3 regions of the Agromyces sp. P2_B3 genome follow, and region 3 is predicted to be linked to each of the others. Evidence: predicted binding sites of a transcription regulator. Region 3 holds the regulator's gene; each other region holds the start of a gene.
What was found. The regulator HspR, encoded in region 3, represses chaperone genes until heat shock. The targets are predictions, from matches to a motif close to AAGTTGAGTCNNNNNGACTCAACTT.

Region 1: a site for HspR is predicted at 2,553-2,577, ahead of AC1DZA_RS01075 (Hsp20/alpha crystallin family protein). Genes of this name have one in related genera too.
Region 2: a site for HspR is predicted at 2,197-2,221, ahead of AC1DZA_RS15585 (ATP-dependent Clp protease ATP-binding subunit). Genes of this name have one in related genera too.

What each region holds. Positions count from the first base shown of each region.
Region 1 covers NZ_JBFUDH010000001.1:228,611-234,029, reverse strand. The annotation lists gene AC1DZA_RS01085 (hypothetical protein) at 1-224, shown strand, start outside; gene AC1DZA_RS01080 (DUF885 family protein) at 255-1,952, opposite strand; gene AC1DZA_RS01075 (Hsp20/alpha crystallin family protein) at 2,055-2,504, opposite strand; gene AC1DZA_RS01070 (NAD(P)H-binding protein) at 2,717-3,364, shown strand; gene AC1DZA_RS01065 (transglutaminase-like domain-containing protein) at 3,399-4,187, opposite strand; gene AC1DZA_RS01060 (FUSC family protein) at 4,297-5,331, shown strand.
Region 2 covers NZ_JBFUDH010000012.1:21,439-26,857, forward strand. The annotation lists gene AC1DZA_RS15585 (ATP-dependent Clp protease ATP-binding subunit) at 1-2,183, opposite strand, end outside; gene tmk (dTMP kinase) at 2,287-2,964, opposite strand; gene AC1DZA_RS15595 (MazG nucleotide pyrophosphohydrolase domain-containing protein) at 2,961-3,674, opposite strand; gene AC1DZA_RS15600 (hypothetical protein) at 3,691-4,581, opposite strand; gene AC1DZA_RS15605 (metallophosphoesterase family protein) at 4,581-5,414, opposite strand; gene AC1DZA_RS15610 (thymidylate synthase) at 5,387-5,419, opposite strand, start outside.
Region 3 covers NZ_JBFUDH010000004.1:50,753-56,171, reverse strand. The annotation lists gene AC1DZA_RS08390 (nucleotide exchange factor GrpE) at 1-301, shown strand, start outside; gene AC1DZA_RS08385 (DnaJ C-terminal domain-containing protein) at 393-1,394, shown strand; gene AC1DZA_RS08380 (heat shock protein transcriptional repressor HspR) at 1,410-1,826, shown strand; gene AC1DZA_RS08375 (hypothetical protein) at 1,873-2,682, opposite strand; gene AC1DZA_RS08370 (class I SAM-dependent methyltransferase) at 2,769-3,914, shown strand; gene AC1DZA_RS08365 (DUF817 domain-containing protein) at 3,934-4,872, shown strand; gene AC1DZA_RS08360 (EAL domain-containing protein) at 4,913-5,419, shown strand, end outside.

The sequences.
Region 1 (5,419 bases), on a different contig from region 3:
TCGGCGGCGAGGGCACGATCCCGAACGAACCCGACGGCGTGGGCGTCGGCGCGGGCGAGCCGACGACGTTCGAGCCCGAGGAGGATCCGGATGCCGCGTCGCAGCGCGACCCGGACGCCCCCGGCCCGGATGCGACCCGCACAGACGCGACCGGCCCAGCCGCGACCGACCCCGACGAGTCCGACGTGGACGGCCCCGACGCGGCGGAGGGCGTCGCGTTCTGACGCGCCCCGCCTGCCTCGGTCCCGCTGACCTCAGCTCCCGCTGACCCCCGCACCCCCGGGCGCCGACTCCCACCACGCGCCGGCGGCATCGAGCGCGTCGACGTCGCCGCGGTCGCCGAGCAGCTCCCAGCGCAGCAGCGACATCGGCACGTTGCCGTTGCGCCACACGACGTCGTGCAGCTCGCGGAGCGAGAACTCGGCGCCGTCGAGCGCGGCCGCGACCGCGGCATCCGCCACCAGCCGCATGACCTCGTGCTTGCCGACCAGGTACGACATCGCGAGGCCGGGCGTCGCCACGTAGTAGGCGGTCTCCTCGGTGGCGGTGCCGACGTCCATCGGCACCATGCGCACGAAGAAGTCGACGGCCTCGGGCAGGCTGAACGCCCCGGTGGCGAGGTTCACGTCGACGACGACACGCAACGCTCGCAGCCGCATGAAGTTGTGCACGATGACCTGCGAGTGCGGGGCGTCGGCGAAGAGCCCCGCCGTGAGCATGAGCTCCTCGTTGTAGTGCGCGATGCCCTCGTTGGCGACGGAGTCGATGAAGTGCCGCCGCAGCGGATTCGGCTGCGCCCACGACAGCGCGAGCTGCTGGCTGTGCGCGCCCTCGTGGATGATGCCGAGGCGCGGGTCGCGCGCGTTCGCCGCGTCGAAGTAGGGCAGCTCGGCAGACGGCTCGGGCACGTACGAGGTGGCGTCGTCCGCCACGCGACGGACGCTCGTGAGGTCGTCGTTCACGCCGAGGAACGCGAGGGGCTCGAGGTAGGGCGGCGTCGGCGCGAAGCGGTAGCGGCGCAGCGTCTCGGGCTGGGAGAGCAGGCCCGCGGATTCGTAGAAGGCGCGCACCTCGGCCTCCGCGGCGGCCTCGGCCGTCGACTCGGCCTCGGCTGAGGCGGCAAGCGGGGGCTCGGCGACGTCGCGGAGGCGGGCGCGGGTCGCCACCTCGGCCACGATGCTGCGGTTCGCGTCCTGCATCGCGGCGCGCACCAGCTCTTCGGGATCGTGCGTCACGAGCGCGACGTGGCGCAGGTACCACGTGAAGGCCTCGCGTCCGACGGGCACGTCGGGCCCGAGCCGATCGGCGGATGCCGCGAGCCAGCCTCGGAACCGCTCGAGGGCCGCGCTCGCCCCGGGCTGCGCGGCCCGCAGCGCGGCGGCGGTCGTGGCATCCGTCAGCGGCACGACCTCGGCCACGGAGCGCTCGAGCCGCGCGCCGATCTCGTGGAGGTCGGCCGCCGCCACCCGGGCGAGGGTCGCGACGCCGGCGCGCTCGAGGTTCGTGATCGCCTGCTCGACGGCGGCGGGGATGGCCTCGAGCACGCGGACGAGGTCGGCCTGTCGCCGCTCGTCGAACGGCGGTGGCGGCAGCAGCAGGTCGAACCACGGACCGAGCACCTGCGACGTGAGGAACACGGCGTCGCGCTCCCAGTTGCGGAGCACCTCGAGCTCCCAGTGCACGCGCGCCAACGCGGCGCCGAGCAGCCGGTGGTCCACCTGCGTGCCGACGGGCAGCGCGCCGAGCCCCTCGGCGTCGATTGCCTTCCAGCGGTCGGCGAAGCCGGCGAGCGTGAGCGTGAACTCGTGGATCGCGGCACGGTCGAAGCGCGGCAGCCACCCGGCCGGGCGCTCGACGCGCGGGATGTCGTCGGACGTGCGGAACGAGGTGGCGTCGCGCCACTCCGAGAACTCGGCGCCCAGTCGTGCGAGGTCGGTTGCGAGCGACGTCATGCCCTCCACGCTAGACCCGGCCACCGACGGGAACGGCGGTGCACATGGCGGGAGCCCGCCCCGCCGGGCGGCGGTGCGGGCTCCCCGGGTTGGTCGGTCGCGTCAGCTGCCGCTGCCGTTGCCGCGGCCGGCCGTGACGGCCTGCTCGCCACGGGAGACGGACTGCACCTCGACCTTGCGCGGCTTCGCCTGCTCGCTCACCGGGATGACGACGCTCAGCACGCCGTTCTCGTAGTGGGCGCTGATGCCCGAGGTGTCGAGCCCGTCGCCGAGGGTGAGCTGGCGCAGGAACGATCCGCTCGGACGCTCGCGCACGAGCCACTGCGCCTGCTCGTCGGAGCGGAGCGTGCGCTCGGCGCGGATGGTGAGCAGCTGTCCGTCGATGTCGACGTCGACCGAGCCGGGGTCGACGCCCGGCAGGTCGGCGTTCAGCACGTAGTGGTCGCCATCGCGGTGCAGGTCGATCGGCATCACGCGCGGCCCCTGCCTCGAGTCGAGCATGGTCGCAGCGAGGCGGTCGAGGTCACGGAACGGGTCCCAGTACATGGCCATGATCGGCATTCCTCCCTGTGTCGCGGCCCTCTTCGGGCCGGTGTCCAAGACTTGAGTCGATCTCGCTCAAGTAGGTTCAGATTAGCACTCGCACCGCGAGAGTGCCAAGAGCGCAGCGCGTGACATCCGTCCGGAATTCGGGGTGCCCGATCGTCACTGTGTCGCCGCCCGGAGCGCTTGCGGCAGCGGCGCTCACCGCGTTGACTGGGGCGATGCGCGTCGTCATCGCCGGAGGTCACGGCAAGATCGCCCTCATCCTCGAACGCCTGCTCGCGGAGGCCGGCCACGAACCCGTGGCGATCATCCGCAACCCCGACCATCGCGACGACGTCGACGCCACCGGCGCGGTCGCCGTGGTGCTCGACCTCGAGCACGCGTCGGTCGACGAGGTCGGCCAGGTGCTGAAGAACGCGGATGCCGCGGTGTTCGCCGCGGGCGCCGGCCCGGGCAGCTCGGCCGAACGCAAGTTCACCGTCGACCGTGACGCGGCGATCCTGCTCGCCGACGCCGCCGAGGCTGCGGGGGTGCCCCGGCTCGTCGTCGTCTCGGCCATCGCCACCGACGAGTTCGACGCCGAGTCCGACGACGTCTTCCAGCTCTACCTGCGTGCCAAGAGCGAAGCGGATGCCTCGGTGCGCGAGCGCGACCTCGACTGGACCATCGTGAGGCCCGGCGGGCTCACGAACGAGCCGGGCACCGGGCGTGTGCGTGCCGCGACGACGGTGCCTCGCGCCTCGATCCCCCGGGCGGATGTCGCGGCGACGATCGCCGCCCTGCTCACCTCGGGCGCGGCATCCCGCACCCAGTTCGAGCTCGTCTCGGGGGACGATCCCATCGACGAGGCGCTGGCCTCGCTCTGAGCCGGCCCGAGCGCGCGAGACTCACTGCTGCCGTTCAGCCGAGCCGGACGAGGCGCGTCACGTCGTCGTCGGGCAGCTCGTCGGCGACCGCCGTGACCAGCATCGACTCGAGCGTCACGTTGCCGCCGTACGAACTGAGGAACGCCGTGTCGGCGGCATCGCGCCCGGTCGCGATGCGCACGAGCGTCGACCGCGGCGCGAGCGTGGTGGCGTCGACGACGTCCCACGCGCCGTCGACATGCGCCTCGGCGACCGCGTGGAAGTCCATCGGGTCGAGGCCCGGCGCGTAGACGGCGGCGAGGCGAGCCGGCACGTCGAGCGCGCGCAGCAGCCCGATCACGAGGTGGGCGTAGTCGCGGCACACGCCCCGGCCCGCGAGCAGCGTCTGCACCGCGCCGTCGGTCGGCTGGCTCGAACCGGGCACGTAGCTGAGGCGCGTGCCCACCCACGAGCTCACGGCCGCGAGCAGGTCGGCACCGGCCAACCCCGCGAACTCCGCGTGCGCGGTCGGCGCGAGCCGGTCGGCCTCGCCGTAGCGGCTGGGCCGGAGGTACTCCAGCAGTTCCAGCTCGGTTCCGGATGCCGCGTCGGCGCGCCCCTCGACGGTGGCGCCGTAGTCGAGCGTGACCGTGCCGGGCGCGACGTCGACGACGTGGATGCGCGTGCCCGCGGCATCCGTCACCTCACGGGGCTGGATCGCCTCGCCGTCGTGCCGCAGGGCGAGTCGCTCGGCCGGCGGACGGGCCGCCACGGCGACGATGAACGCGAGCCGCGCCGGAGCGGCGACCTGCAGGGTGAGCTGGGCGGAGACGGATCGCTGCATGCGTGACACCTCGTTCGTCCTCGAAGGGCGTGCCGGGTGGCACCGTCCCATTCTCACCCGCGGGCGACCCATCTGCCCAGCCCTCCGGCGCGCGGCTAGCCTGAGGGGCATGGGCATCTCGGCCACGCTGCGCGCCACGAAGCGGGTCCCGCTGCTGCAGGTGGCGAAGTCGGCGGTCGCGACGATCGCCGCCTGGCTCATCGCGGGCTGGCTGATCCCCGGGCCGCTGCCCGTGTTCGCCGCGATCGCGGCGCTGCTCGTCGTGCAGCCGAGCGTGAACCAGTCGCTCGGCAAGGCGGTCGAGCGCTCGATCGGGGTGATCCTCGGCGTCGTGATCGCCACGGGCATCTCGCTCGTGTTCGGGCAGAGCACCTGGATCATCCTGCTGGCGATCGTCATCGCCATGCTCGTCGCCTGGGCGCTGAAGATGACGCCGGGCACGTCCAACCAGGTCGCGATCAGCGCGATGCTCGTGCTCGCGCTCGGCGCGTCCTCGCCCGAGTACGCCCTCGATCGGGTGCTCGAGACGCTCATCGGCGCGGCCATCGGCATCGTCGTCAACGTGGCCATCGTGCCACCCGTGGCGGTGGCGCCCGCGCGCGAGCACATCGCCCGGCTCGGCGCTGAGCTCGCGGCATCCGTCGATCGACTCGCGGCGGCGCTCGAGGGGCCGCAGGCGGCCGCCGACGTCGAGACGCTGATGATCGAGGCGCGGCTGCTGCGTCCGATGCGGGATGCCGCCGAGGCCGCGATCGACGCCGGCGAGGAGTCGCTCACCCTGAACCCCCGCCGGTCGGCGCACCGAGAGGAGCTCGCGGCGCTGCGCGACCTGCTCGACCTGCTGAGCCCGATCGTCACGCAGCTGATCGGCATGACGCGGGCCTTCGCCGACCACTACGACGACGCGCTGCACCGGGAACCGACCGTGCGCGCCATCGCCGAGCAGCTGCGCCGGGTCGCGCACGACGTGCGGCTCGCCGTGCGCGTCGCCGAGCCCGAGCCCGAGCCGGTCACGTCCGAGACGCCGGCGCTCACGTCGGCGCTCGTCATCGCCCCGCCGACGTCGGGCCACTGGATCCTCGTGGGCTCGCTGATGGAAGACCTGCGCCGCATCCGCGAGGAACTCGGCGCCGGGTCGGCCTAGCCGCGCGGATGCGCGCGGCCGGGATGGCCGACGGCGACCGGCGACGGCATCAACCGAAGGTTCGACGCGCGCGCGGCGAGCCCCTGCC
Region 2 (5,419 bases), on a different contig from region 3:
ACGTCGTCCTGAGACGAGAAGCCGGAGCCATCGGCGGAGGCCACGAACCCGAGCGCTCCCGAGCGCGACGCGAGGAACTCCGAACCGAGGTTCGAGGTCATCACGATCACCGTGTTGCGGAAGTCGACCGTGCGACCCTGGCCGTCGGTCAGGCGTCCGTCGTCGAGCACCTGGAGCAGCAGGTTGAACACGTCGGGGTGCGCCTTCTCGATCTCGTCGAACAGCACGATCGAGTACGGGTTGCGCCGCACGCGCTCGGTGAGCTGCCCGGCCTCGTCGTAGCCGACGTATCCGGGAGGGGCTCCGACGAGGCGCGACACGGTGTGCCGCTCGCCGAACTCGCTCATGTCGAAGCGCACGATCGCCTGCTCGTCGTCGAAGAGCGACGACGCCAGCGCACGCGCCAGCTCGGTCTTGCCGACGCCAGTCGGGCCGAGGAACAGGAACGAACCCACGGGCCGACGCGCGTCGCCCATGCCGGTGCGGCTGCGGCGCACGGCCTTGGCGACCGCGGTGACCGCGTCGTCCTGGCCGATGACGCGCGCGTGCAGCTCGCCCTCGAGGTCGCCGAGGCGCTCGCGCTCGCTCTCGGTGAGGCGGTTCACCGGAATCCCGGTGGCCCGCGAGATCACCGCGGCGATCTCGGCCTCGTCGATCACGGTCGCCAGAGGGTCAGCGGATGCCGCAGCCCGCCCGGAAGCCGTCACCTCGTCGAGCTTCGCCTGCACCTTCGAGATCTCGTCGCGGATGCGCGACGCCTCCTCGTAGTGCTCGGCGCCGACGGCGGCGTTCTTGTCGGCCTCGAGGTCGGCGAGCCGCGCGATGAGCGCGGAGACATCCGTCTTCACGCCGAGCCGCAGGCGCAGCCGCGCCCCGGCCTGGTCGATGAGGTCGATGGCCTTGTCGGGCAGGACCCGGTCGGTGAGGTACCTGGCCGAGAGCTCGACGGACGCACGCAACGCGGCATCCGTGTACTCGACGCCGTGGTGCTCCTCGTAGGCGGGCTTGAGCCCGTGCAGGATGAGCACGGCGTCCTCGATCGAGGGCTCGCCGACCTTCACCGGCTGGAACCGGCGCTCGAGCGCGGGGTCCTTCTCGATGGTGCGGTACTCCTTGAGCGTGGTCGCACCCACGAGGTGCAGCTCGCCGCGCGCGAGACGCGGCTTCAGGATGTTGCCCGCGTCGGTGCCGCCCTCGCCCGAGCCGCCCGCGCCGACCACGGTGTGGATCTCATCGATGAACACGATGAACTCGCCCTTGTTCTGGGCGATCTCCTCCATGGTCTTGGTGAGGCGCTCCTCGAAGTCGCCTCGGTAGCGGGTGCCGGCGAGCATGCCGGGCAGGTCGAGCGAGATCACGCGCTTGCCGAGCAGGGCCTCGGGCACCGACTCCTCGACGATCGCGCGGGCGAGGCCCTCGACGATCGCGGTCTTGCCCACGCCGGCCTCGCCGATCAGCACCGGGTTGTTCTTGGTGCGGCGGCTGAGGATCTCGATGGTCTGCTCGATCTCGTCGACGCGTCCGATCACGGGGTCGAGCTCGCCGTTCTCGGCGAGCGCGGTGAGGTCGGTGCCGAACTTCTCGAGCATCGGGGTCGCGGATGCCGCTGAGCCGGTGCCTGCGGCATCCGTCTGCTGCTCGGTTCCGGACTCGCCCATGACCGTGTCGCGCACGCTCTGGGTGAGCGCCTCGGCGGTGACGCCAGCGCGCGCCAGCACCTGGCCAGCGGGGGCGTCCTGCCCGAGCACGAGCGCGAAGAAGAGGTGCTCGGGGTCGATGTAGGTCGAGCCGGCCGAGCGCGCCACCTGGTAGCTGTGGAACAGCGCGCGGCTGGCGCTCGGCGTGATCGTGGCCGCGTTGATGTCGGCGGGGTCGGATGCCGCGGGCAGGCGCGCCTCGGTCGCGGTGATGAGCCGCTCGGGGGCCACGCCGATGCGGGCGACGGCCTGCTTCACGCTCTCGTCCTCGACGATCACGCGCAGGATGTGCAGGGCGTCGAGCTCGGTCTGGCCGCGCTCGAGCGCGAAGCGTCCTGCCTGCTGCAGGATGCCTTGCGTGCGGGCGGTCAGGAACCGGCTGAGGTCGATCGACCGAGCCTGTCGCGCCTGCTCACCCGCAAGGTACCGGCTGAGGAACTCGTCGAACGAGCTCGCGCCGGCTTCGGGGTTGAAGTCTTCGGGCACCAATCCTCCTGGGAACTTGAGTTGGGTACGCTCAAGTTAAACGTGGAGGGGCCGCGGGTATTCCCGCTAGGGATGTCCGTCGTCGGCCGAAGCAGGCTGATGACTACTCCATCCGACCCATCGCGTGCGCATGGCGCACAACTGGCGCTGAACTGAAGAACGACATGGTGGCTGCCTTCACGTCGCGAAATACAAGGGCGGGGTCATTGTCGGCGTTTACGCTCGCGATGGTTTCGCCGCTCTCAACGGAGGCGAGGGCTCGCGAGTAGTCGCGATGCGCGACATACAAGCGATCATCCACCTCAAACCGATCCGTCGGGCCTCTGCGATCCTTGAGTCGCTTTGCCGCGACGGCCGGCGCCAGGTCCAAGTAGATAGTCAAATCCGGACGTAACAGGCTTGTACTTATCGTGTTGGCCTGGACCACCCATTCCATATCGACATCGCCGGAATGGTAGGCGAGAGATGACATGTAGTAGCGATCACTGATTACGGTGACGCCCTCCTCGAGGAACCGGAGTATCCCATCCCTTTCATTCGTCAAATGATCGATGCGATCTGCCACGAAGAGGGCGGCGATTACGCGGTCGTCCATCGTGACCCTGCCCGAGAATGCTTGACGGATGAGCGAGCCGATGGGACCGTTCGTTGGCTCGGCTGTAAGGTGAACCGCAACTCCCTCAGCCTCTAGGTACTGCGCCAAGCGGTTGGCTTGAGTGGATTTGCCTGATGCGTCGATCCCTTCGAAGACGATAAACCGGCCCCGTTCTCGTCCAGTCATCCCTCCCGGGCACCCACCCTCGGATCGAGGGCTGAATCCAGAAGATGGCGAAGTGCGGCTTCCTTGGTAGTCAAAGCGGCGACCTCTCGCCGATCGACGCCCACGCGCGTGGCGATCGGCTCGAGGGCCAGCCATGCACGCTCCCGGTCGTGACTCCTGCCCTCGAGGTCGCCGGCCGTTGAGAACTCAATCGCGATGAGTGCGGCTGCAACAACGTCTTCAGCATTGGTGGGCGCCTCAACTCCCACTGCCCTAAACAAGCTCAACACTTCGCCAGTCACCTGAGGCGGCAAATTACGCGCACACCGCGCTGAGGCGTCAAGAATGGATTGCTGCCAGGTCGTCAATGAACCCTGAGCCTCCGTCTCGCCGTCATCAGGGCGGCTGGGAAAACGCTGCTCGTTTCTCGCCATCTTGTTGAGGATCGCTTGTTCAAGATCAATGTCCGATTGGTATGCGATCTTCATTAGGTAGATAGCGACATCCGCCAACTCGCCTGGTAACTCCTTCATGAGCTGCTCGAAATCGAAGTCGCCGCGATCATACTTCTTGACGAGATTGGCGATCTCCCCCGCCTCGCCGGAGAGCGACAGCACGTTGTGAAGGAGAGGACGTGCGTCATCTTCAGTAATCGAACCGGACCAAGCGAAGGTAGTGCTGCGCCGTTCGTCGAAGTTTCTTTGCAACTGCACAAGATCCTTCAGTTCCACGTTGAGGACTCCGTTCTCATTGGTTCAAGATCAATTCGGCAGCCGTTGCTAGTCGCGCCGTCAGCTCAGCCTGAAGCTCATCGATCGAAACTTCGTGCGTGCCAGATTCACGAACGGTCTTCAGTCGCGTCATGGCACTGATCGCCCTGTCGAGTTCATCCTGTACGTCGGACGACCAGCCGGCCGACTCTACCTCGATTCGAAGGGCAACGAGACCCGCTACCTCAATAATAGATTCGGGTGCCGACTTCTCGATAAGCAGCTTGGCGATTCCGTGGGCATCTCGCCCCTGGACCATTTCGTGGATCCGCGTTCGCGAGACCGTATCGATCTTGCTCCGTCGATGAGCCCTGAAACCCTCCACCAGGTGTGCACGAAAGGCGTGCATCGTGATGTCCACATCCGTGACCGACGGAATCTTCTGTGCGATGGATTCAGCAATCAGAGCCATCTCTGTGATGTTGATGGGAAGAAAGGCCGAGACCTCGAGCGCTCGATAGTAGGCGCTTAGGAAGAGCACGTCTCGCTTGGGTCCATAGAATCCGACCTGTAACAGCATGAAGCTCGGTAGCCGGCCATCGCCACTTTCCATGATCGGTTTGCTGTCCACGAGACTGATGCAGGCCCTATTCGAAGTGCCCTTTGCCTTGAGCTCGCTCGTCAAATACTCGATCGGGTCTCCATGTGCATGCATGTACTCTCCGTGAGACATCTGAAGCACATTGGGGCGAACGCTGCTCTGCCACAGTAGGGCCTCTTCCCGGAAGGCCGCGAGAAATCCCTTCGATGATGCAGGAAGACTCATTGGAAACGACAAGACCAGATTCATCACTGGCGCGTCAGCGCACGCGATCTTGGCCTGTTCCGCGGCCTCGCCTGGAGAATCTGTGCGAATCAACTCCACCATCACCCGTTCTCGCTTCCTTCGAACCTGTCCCAATTGCGGTAGTAACGATAGGTAATCGATCGAGCGAAAGTGCCGTCTGTGAACTCGTGGATAGCGAACTGGTTGTTCATGTTCCCGTCCGGCTGAAAACCCAACGACCCTGCACCGGACAGAAGGGTGCCGTGGTTTCCGATGCGCAGTCCCTGGTCACTGTGAACATGTCCGTGCAGGAGCGCCGTCGCCCCCTCGTTCGACACCGCGGCTAGCAGCTCGTAGGCGTCCGCCATGCCCCCTCCGCCGTACTGGCTCGAGATGGGACTGTGATGAACGACCACGATGAGATGTCGGTCTGATACTTGGGCCATGGCCCTCTTCAAAGAGCCCAGTGGGACTCGTCCGAACGAATGGTCACCGTGAAAGGAAGTGTTCGTGAGCACGAAAGCGTAGGTTCCGAGCGTGGAGACTGCGACGGGTTGCTCGTCATTCCAGGTCTGCTTTGGATCGTTCGTAAGGTCAAAAGCAAACCGGTTGAACTCCCGGAACTCTTTTGGCGCGACCTGCGCTATGTCGTGGTTTCCCGGGCACACAACGATCTTGGCTATGCGAAGTTGCTTCTTCATCTCGTTCAGGGCCGCCAACGCTTCCACATAGCCTTCGGCCGATCCTTGGGTTGTCACGTCACCAGAAATAACGAGGACGAGTTCCTCTTCCGGGAAGTCGCGCAATATCGCTTCCGTGGCGCGCTTTAGGGCGCGAGTTGGCGTCAGCACGGGACGTGGAACTGCGGCGAAATGGAGATCGCTAAAGTGGATGATTCGAAGGCTCGTCACGACAACTTCCCTCTGGAAAGCCATCGCTG
Region 3 (5,419 bases):
CGTCGCGGTGCTGCTGCCGGTGCTCGACGACCTCGACCGGGCCGAGAAGCACGGCGACCTCGAGGGCGACGCCCCGTTCGCGACGATCGCGGCGAAGCTGCGCGCCGCCGTCGAGAAGCTCGGGCTCACCCCGTTCGGCGAGGTGGGCGAGCCGTTCGACCCGCAGCGCCACGAGGCGATCTTCCAGCAGCCGTCCGACGAGGTCGAGGTCGACACGGTCGCCGACGTCGTCGAGACCGGCTACACGCTGGGCGGCACGCTGCTGCGCGCCGCGAAGGTGGTCGTGAAGACGCCGCTGTAAGGCAGTTCGGCCGGCCCGCGGCATCCGCTCATCGGATGTCGCGGACCGGCCGTCACGGATTTCAGACAGACTTCAGGGAAGGGAGGTGCCGGTGGCCAGTCAGGATTGGTTCGACAAGGACTTCTACAAGGTGCTCGGCGTCTCCAAGGACGTGAGCGAGGCGGAGCTCAAGAAGGCCTACCGCAAGCTCGCACGCAAGTACCACCCCGACTCGAACCCGGGCGACGCCGCGTCCGAGGCGCGGTTCAAGGAGATCAGCGAGGCGCACTCGGTGCTCTCCGACCCCGAGCAGCGCAAGGAGTACGACGCGATCCGGGCGATGGGCTCGGGCGCACGGTTCACCGCGCCCGGCGGCGGCGGTGGCGCGGGCGGCTTCGAGGACGTGTTCGGCACGATGTTCGGCGGCCAGGGCGGCGGCCGGCAGCAGTACACGTTCCAGCAGGGCGGCGGCGACTACGACGACCTGCTCGGCGGCCTCTTCGGCGGCGGCCGGTTCGGGCAGCCGAGCGGCGGCTACCGCGGCTTCGGCGGCCCGTCGCGCGGTCGCGACGTCACGGCATCGACGACGCTCGACTTCATCACCGCCACCAAGGGCGAGCAGATCACCCTCGAGACCTCCGACGGCAAGCCCATCACGGTGCGCATCCCGGCTGGCGTGGCCGACGGCCAGAAGATCAAGCTGCGCGGCAAGGGGCACCCCTCGCCCGACGGAGGGGAGCCCGGCGACCTGATCCTCACCGTGCACGTGCGCAAGCACCCCGTGTTCGAGCGCGACGGCCTCAACCTGCGCGTCAACGTGCCCGTGACGTTCACCGAGGCGACGCTCGGCGCCACCATCCAGGTGCCGACGCTCGGGGGCGAGCCCGTGAAGCTCCGGGTGGCGCCCGGCACGCCCAGCGGACGGGTGCTGCGCGTCAAGGGCCGCGGGGTGCAGACCTCGAAGGGCACGGGCGACCTCCTCGCCGTCGTGCAGGTGGCCGTGCCGTCGCACCTCTCGAAGGAGGCCGAGGAGAAGCTCAAGGAGTTCGCGGCGCTCCTGCCCGACGAGAACCCGCGCGACGAGCTGCTCGCCAAGGCACGGGCGCAGCGCTAGGCCATGGCCGCGAGCATGGACGAGACCAGCCCCCTCTTCGTGATCTCGATCGCGGCGGAGCTGGCCGGCATGCACCCGCAGACGCTGCGGCAGTACGACCGCCTGGGCCTCGTGTCGCCCACCCGCACCGCCGGCAAGTCCCGCCGCTACTCGATGCGCGACGTCGCGCAGTTGCGTGAGATCGCGCAGCTGTCGAGCGAGGGCGTGAGCCTCGAGGGCATCCGCCGCGTGCTCGACCTCGAGGACGAGGTGACGGTGCTGCGCGACCGCGTGCGCGAGCTCGAGGCCATGCTCGCCGACGAGCTGCTCAACCGTCCCGGGCGGCGCGTCTTCGCCGCCGGCTCGGCGGGCGACATCGTGTCGCTGCGCGCCGGTACCCGGGTGCGCCGCGAGAACGCCGTCGTCGTGTGGCGTCCGCTCGAGCGCGGCTAGTCGGCCGCATGCTCGACGCCAGGCGCGACGCCCACGGGCTCGCGGCTCAGCGTCCCCAGGCTGAGGCCGGCGCCTCGATGACCTCGTAGGGGCGCGAGCTCCAGTGGGTGCCGTAGCCGTAGTGGCTCGAGGCCCACGCCGACGCCCAGATGGCCTGCGCCGTCGCATCCGCCGAGTCGCCGCGTGCGAGTGCCGCGTCCACCGCGGGGTAGCGGCCCGACTGGAGGTTCTGCGCCGCGTAGAACGCCGCCTCGATGAGGGTCGGGTAGCTGCCGAGGCCGGATCCGCCGCCTGAGCCCTGGCCGTTGTTCAGCGGGTTGTTGCGGTTCCACCAGTTGTCGGCGCCGTTCTCCTGGCGCATCCACCGCATCATGAACGTGATGTTCTCCTCGGTGACCGGCCAGTCCCCGTCGATGAGCACGAGCTTCGCCCAGTCCACGTTCGTGCCGCCCTCGATGAGCGTCTGCGATCCCGTCGTCGTGACGTATGACTCGTGCGAGACCGTCGGCGCCGCGATGTCCGCGGCGACGTCGAACGTCTGCGTGTCGCCGCCGAGGGTGTCGGATGCCGCGGAGGGGGCCGTGATCGCGGCGGGCTGGGGCGCCAGGGCGAAGGTCAGGGCGAGCCCCAGCACCGCGACGGATGCCGCGAGCGGCGCGAGCCGGCGCGCGAGGCGGGCGGGTGCGGCCGGCGTGGGCGCCGAGCGCCGACCCGCCGAGGACGTCGGGCGCGGACCCGTCGAAGGCGACGAGCGAGCCGGGCGACCGGACGCCGTGGGCGCAGCAGAACGACGGCCCGCGGCCCCGTGTCGAGCCGCGCGCCGTTCCCCCGAAGGCCGCTGGTCTGTTTCCCGCATGCGGGGTCGAGGGTAGCAAACGCACCTGCGAGGTGCATCCGGGCCCGGATCGTCGCGCGTCCTGGGCTGCGTCATACCCTTGACGCATGCCATTCGAGCTGCGCGCGCTGCGACGCCATCCCGACGTCGAGGGCCGCGGGCTCGAGGCGTCGGATGCCGCGGACCGGCTGATCCTCGACGAGTCGGCCGCACTGGCCGGGGGCCTCGGCGATGGCGTGCTCGTCGTGCTCGACGACGCCTACGGCGCGCTGGCGCTCGGATCGGCCGCGGCCGGTGCTCGCGGCATCCGGGTGCACCAGGACCTCGTGACGGGCGAGCGCGCGCTCGCGGCCAACGCCGCGCGGGCGGGCCTGGACGGCGAGGTGCGGTCCATGCCGCTCGGGCCCGGGCTGCTCGCGGGCGCCCGGCTCGTGCTCCTGCGCCTGCCGCGGTCGCTCGACCGGCTCGACGAGCTCGCCGGCCTCATCGCGAGCCACGCGGCATCCGACGTCGTGGTCGTCGCCGGCGGCCGCCTGAAGCACATGTCGCTCTCGATGAACGAGGTGCTGGGGGCGTGGTTCGAGCGGGTCGACGTGTCGCTCGCGCGCCAGAAGTCCAGGGTGCTCATCGCGCGCGCGCCCCGCGCGCACCGTCAGCCACCCGCGCTCGGCTGGCCCCGAGGCGAGCGGCACGACGACTTGGGCGTCACGCTCGTCGCACACGGCGGCGTCTTCGCGGGCGCCGGCGTCGACATCGGAACGCGGTTCCTCCTCGAGCACCTCGGCGACGCGGTGCCGGATGCCGCGACCGCCGTCGACCTCGCGTGCGGGTCGGGGGTGGTGGCCGCCTGGCTCGCGCGCACGCGCCCCGTGCTGCGGGTGACGGCGACCGACCGATCGGCGTCGGCCGCGGCATCCGCTCGGCAGACGGCGGAGGTGAACGGCCTCGCCGACCGCGTCGACGTCCGCCAGGCCGACGGACTCGAGGGCATCCACGATGCGAGCGAGCGCCTCGTGGTGCTGAACCCGCCGTTCCACTCCGATGCGGCGCTGCACACGGGCATCGCGGCGCACCTCTTCGCGGACGCCGCCCGCGTGCTCGTGCCCGGCGGGGAGCTGTGGTGCGTCTGGAACTCGCACCTGCGCTACCGGCCGCTGCTCGAGCGCGTCGTGGGCCCCACGCGCCAGGTCGCCCGCAACGCGAAGTTCACGGTGACGGCGTCGGAGCGCGCGGCGTCGGAGTGGTCGGCGTGATCCCCTCGGAGCGCACGGCATGACCGCAGCCGGCGCCGCCCGCGAGTCCGACCGCACGGCGGTCGAACGGGCGATCGACCGAGCCGCGCACCGCCTCCTCGCCGACGCATCCGATCGCGGCGTCCGTGCCGGACTCATCGAGTTCCTCGTGTTCGGCGCGAAGCAGGCGTGGGCTTGCATCTTCGGCGCGTCCCTGCTCGCGGTCATCGTCGCCGCGCGGGTCTGGTATCCCGACGACGCGGCCCTCGCGCGGAACGACGCGCTGACGATCGCCGCGGTGCTCATCCAGGTCGTGATGGTGGCGACGCGGCTCGAGAGCGGGCGCGAGCTGTGGGTGGTCGTGCTGTTCCACCTGACCGGCACCGTCATGGAGTTGTTCAAGACCGACGTCGGGTCGTGGACGTACGACGGCGACGGGGTGCTCCGCATCGCGGGCGTCCCGTTGTTCTCGGGCTTCATGTACGCCGCGGTGGGCTCCTACATGGTGCGCGTGTACCGCCTGTTCGACCTGGGCTTCACGCGGTACCCGCGACGATGGGTCACCGTGGTCGTCGCCGCCGCGATCTACGCGAACTTCTTCACGCACCACTACGTCATCGACCTGCGATGGGCGCTGCTGGCGGCGGTGGTCGTCGTCTGGTGGCCGACCGTCATGCACTTCCGGGTGTGGCGTCGACGGCCCCGGATGCCGCTGCTCATCGCGTTCGGCCTCGTCGCCCTGTTCATCTGGCTGGCCGAGAACATCGCGACCTGGGCCGGCGCCTGGTTCTACCCCGACCAGCTCGACGGCTGGCAGCTCGTGTCGCCGTCGAAGCTCGTCTCCTGGTTCCTGCTCATGATCATCTCGGTGGTGCTCGTGACGCTCGTGTATCCGCCGCGGCCGCCGGCCGAGCAGCGGGAGTATACGCATCCGAGCGCTCGTTGTCTGCCGTTTCGTCGAATGCGCGATCGCGCGTGACAATGGCGCGGGCGTCGTGGACGCCCGAGGAGGGAACACCATGGCAGACGACGAGCGCCTCGCACGCGAATTGCGCCTCGCGGCGCAGCGCGGCGAGATCATCGCGCAGTACCAGCCGCAGGTCGACCTCCACGACGGCGTCCTCGTCGCCATCGAGGCGCTGAGTCGCTGGCGTCACCCCAGTCGCGGGGTCATCCCGCCCGCGGAGTTCATCCCACTCGCGGAGGCGACCGGGGCGATGATCGCCATCGGCGACGCCATGCTCGAGACGGCCTGCCGGTACGGCGCGGCGCTCGTGCGCGCCGGTCGGCGCATCGAGGTCGCGGTGAACGTGGCGGCCGCACAGCTGTCGGAGGGGACGTTCGCCGAGCGGGTCGCCCACCACCTCGCCGCGACGGGCATGCCCCCGACGCTCCTGACGCTCGAGCTCACGGAGACGAGGGCCGTGCCCGAGGAGGCCGCCGAGACCCTCGAGGGGATCCGCGCCGCCGGCATCGGCATCTCGGTCGATGACGTGCGCACGGTGGAGGAGGCGGAGCTCCGCGTG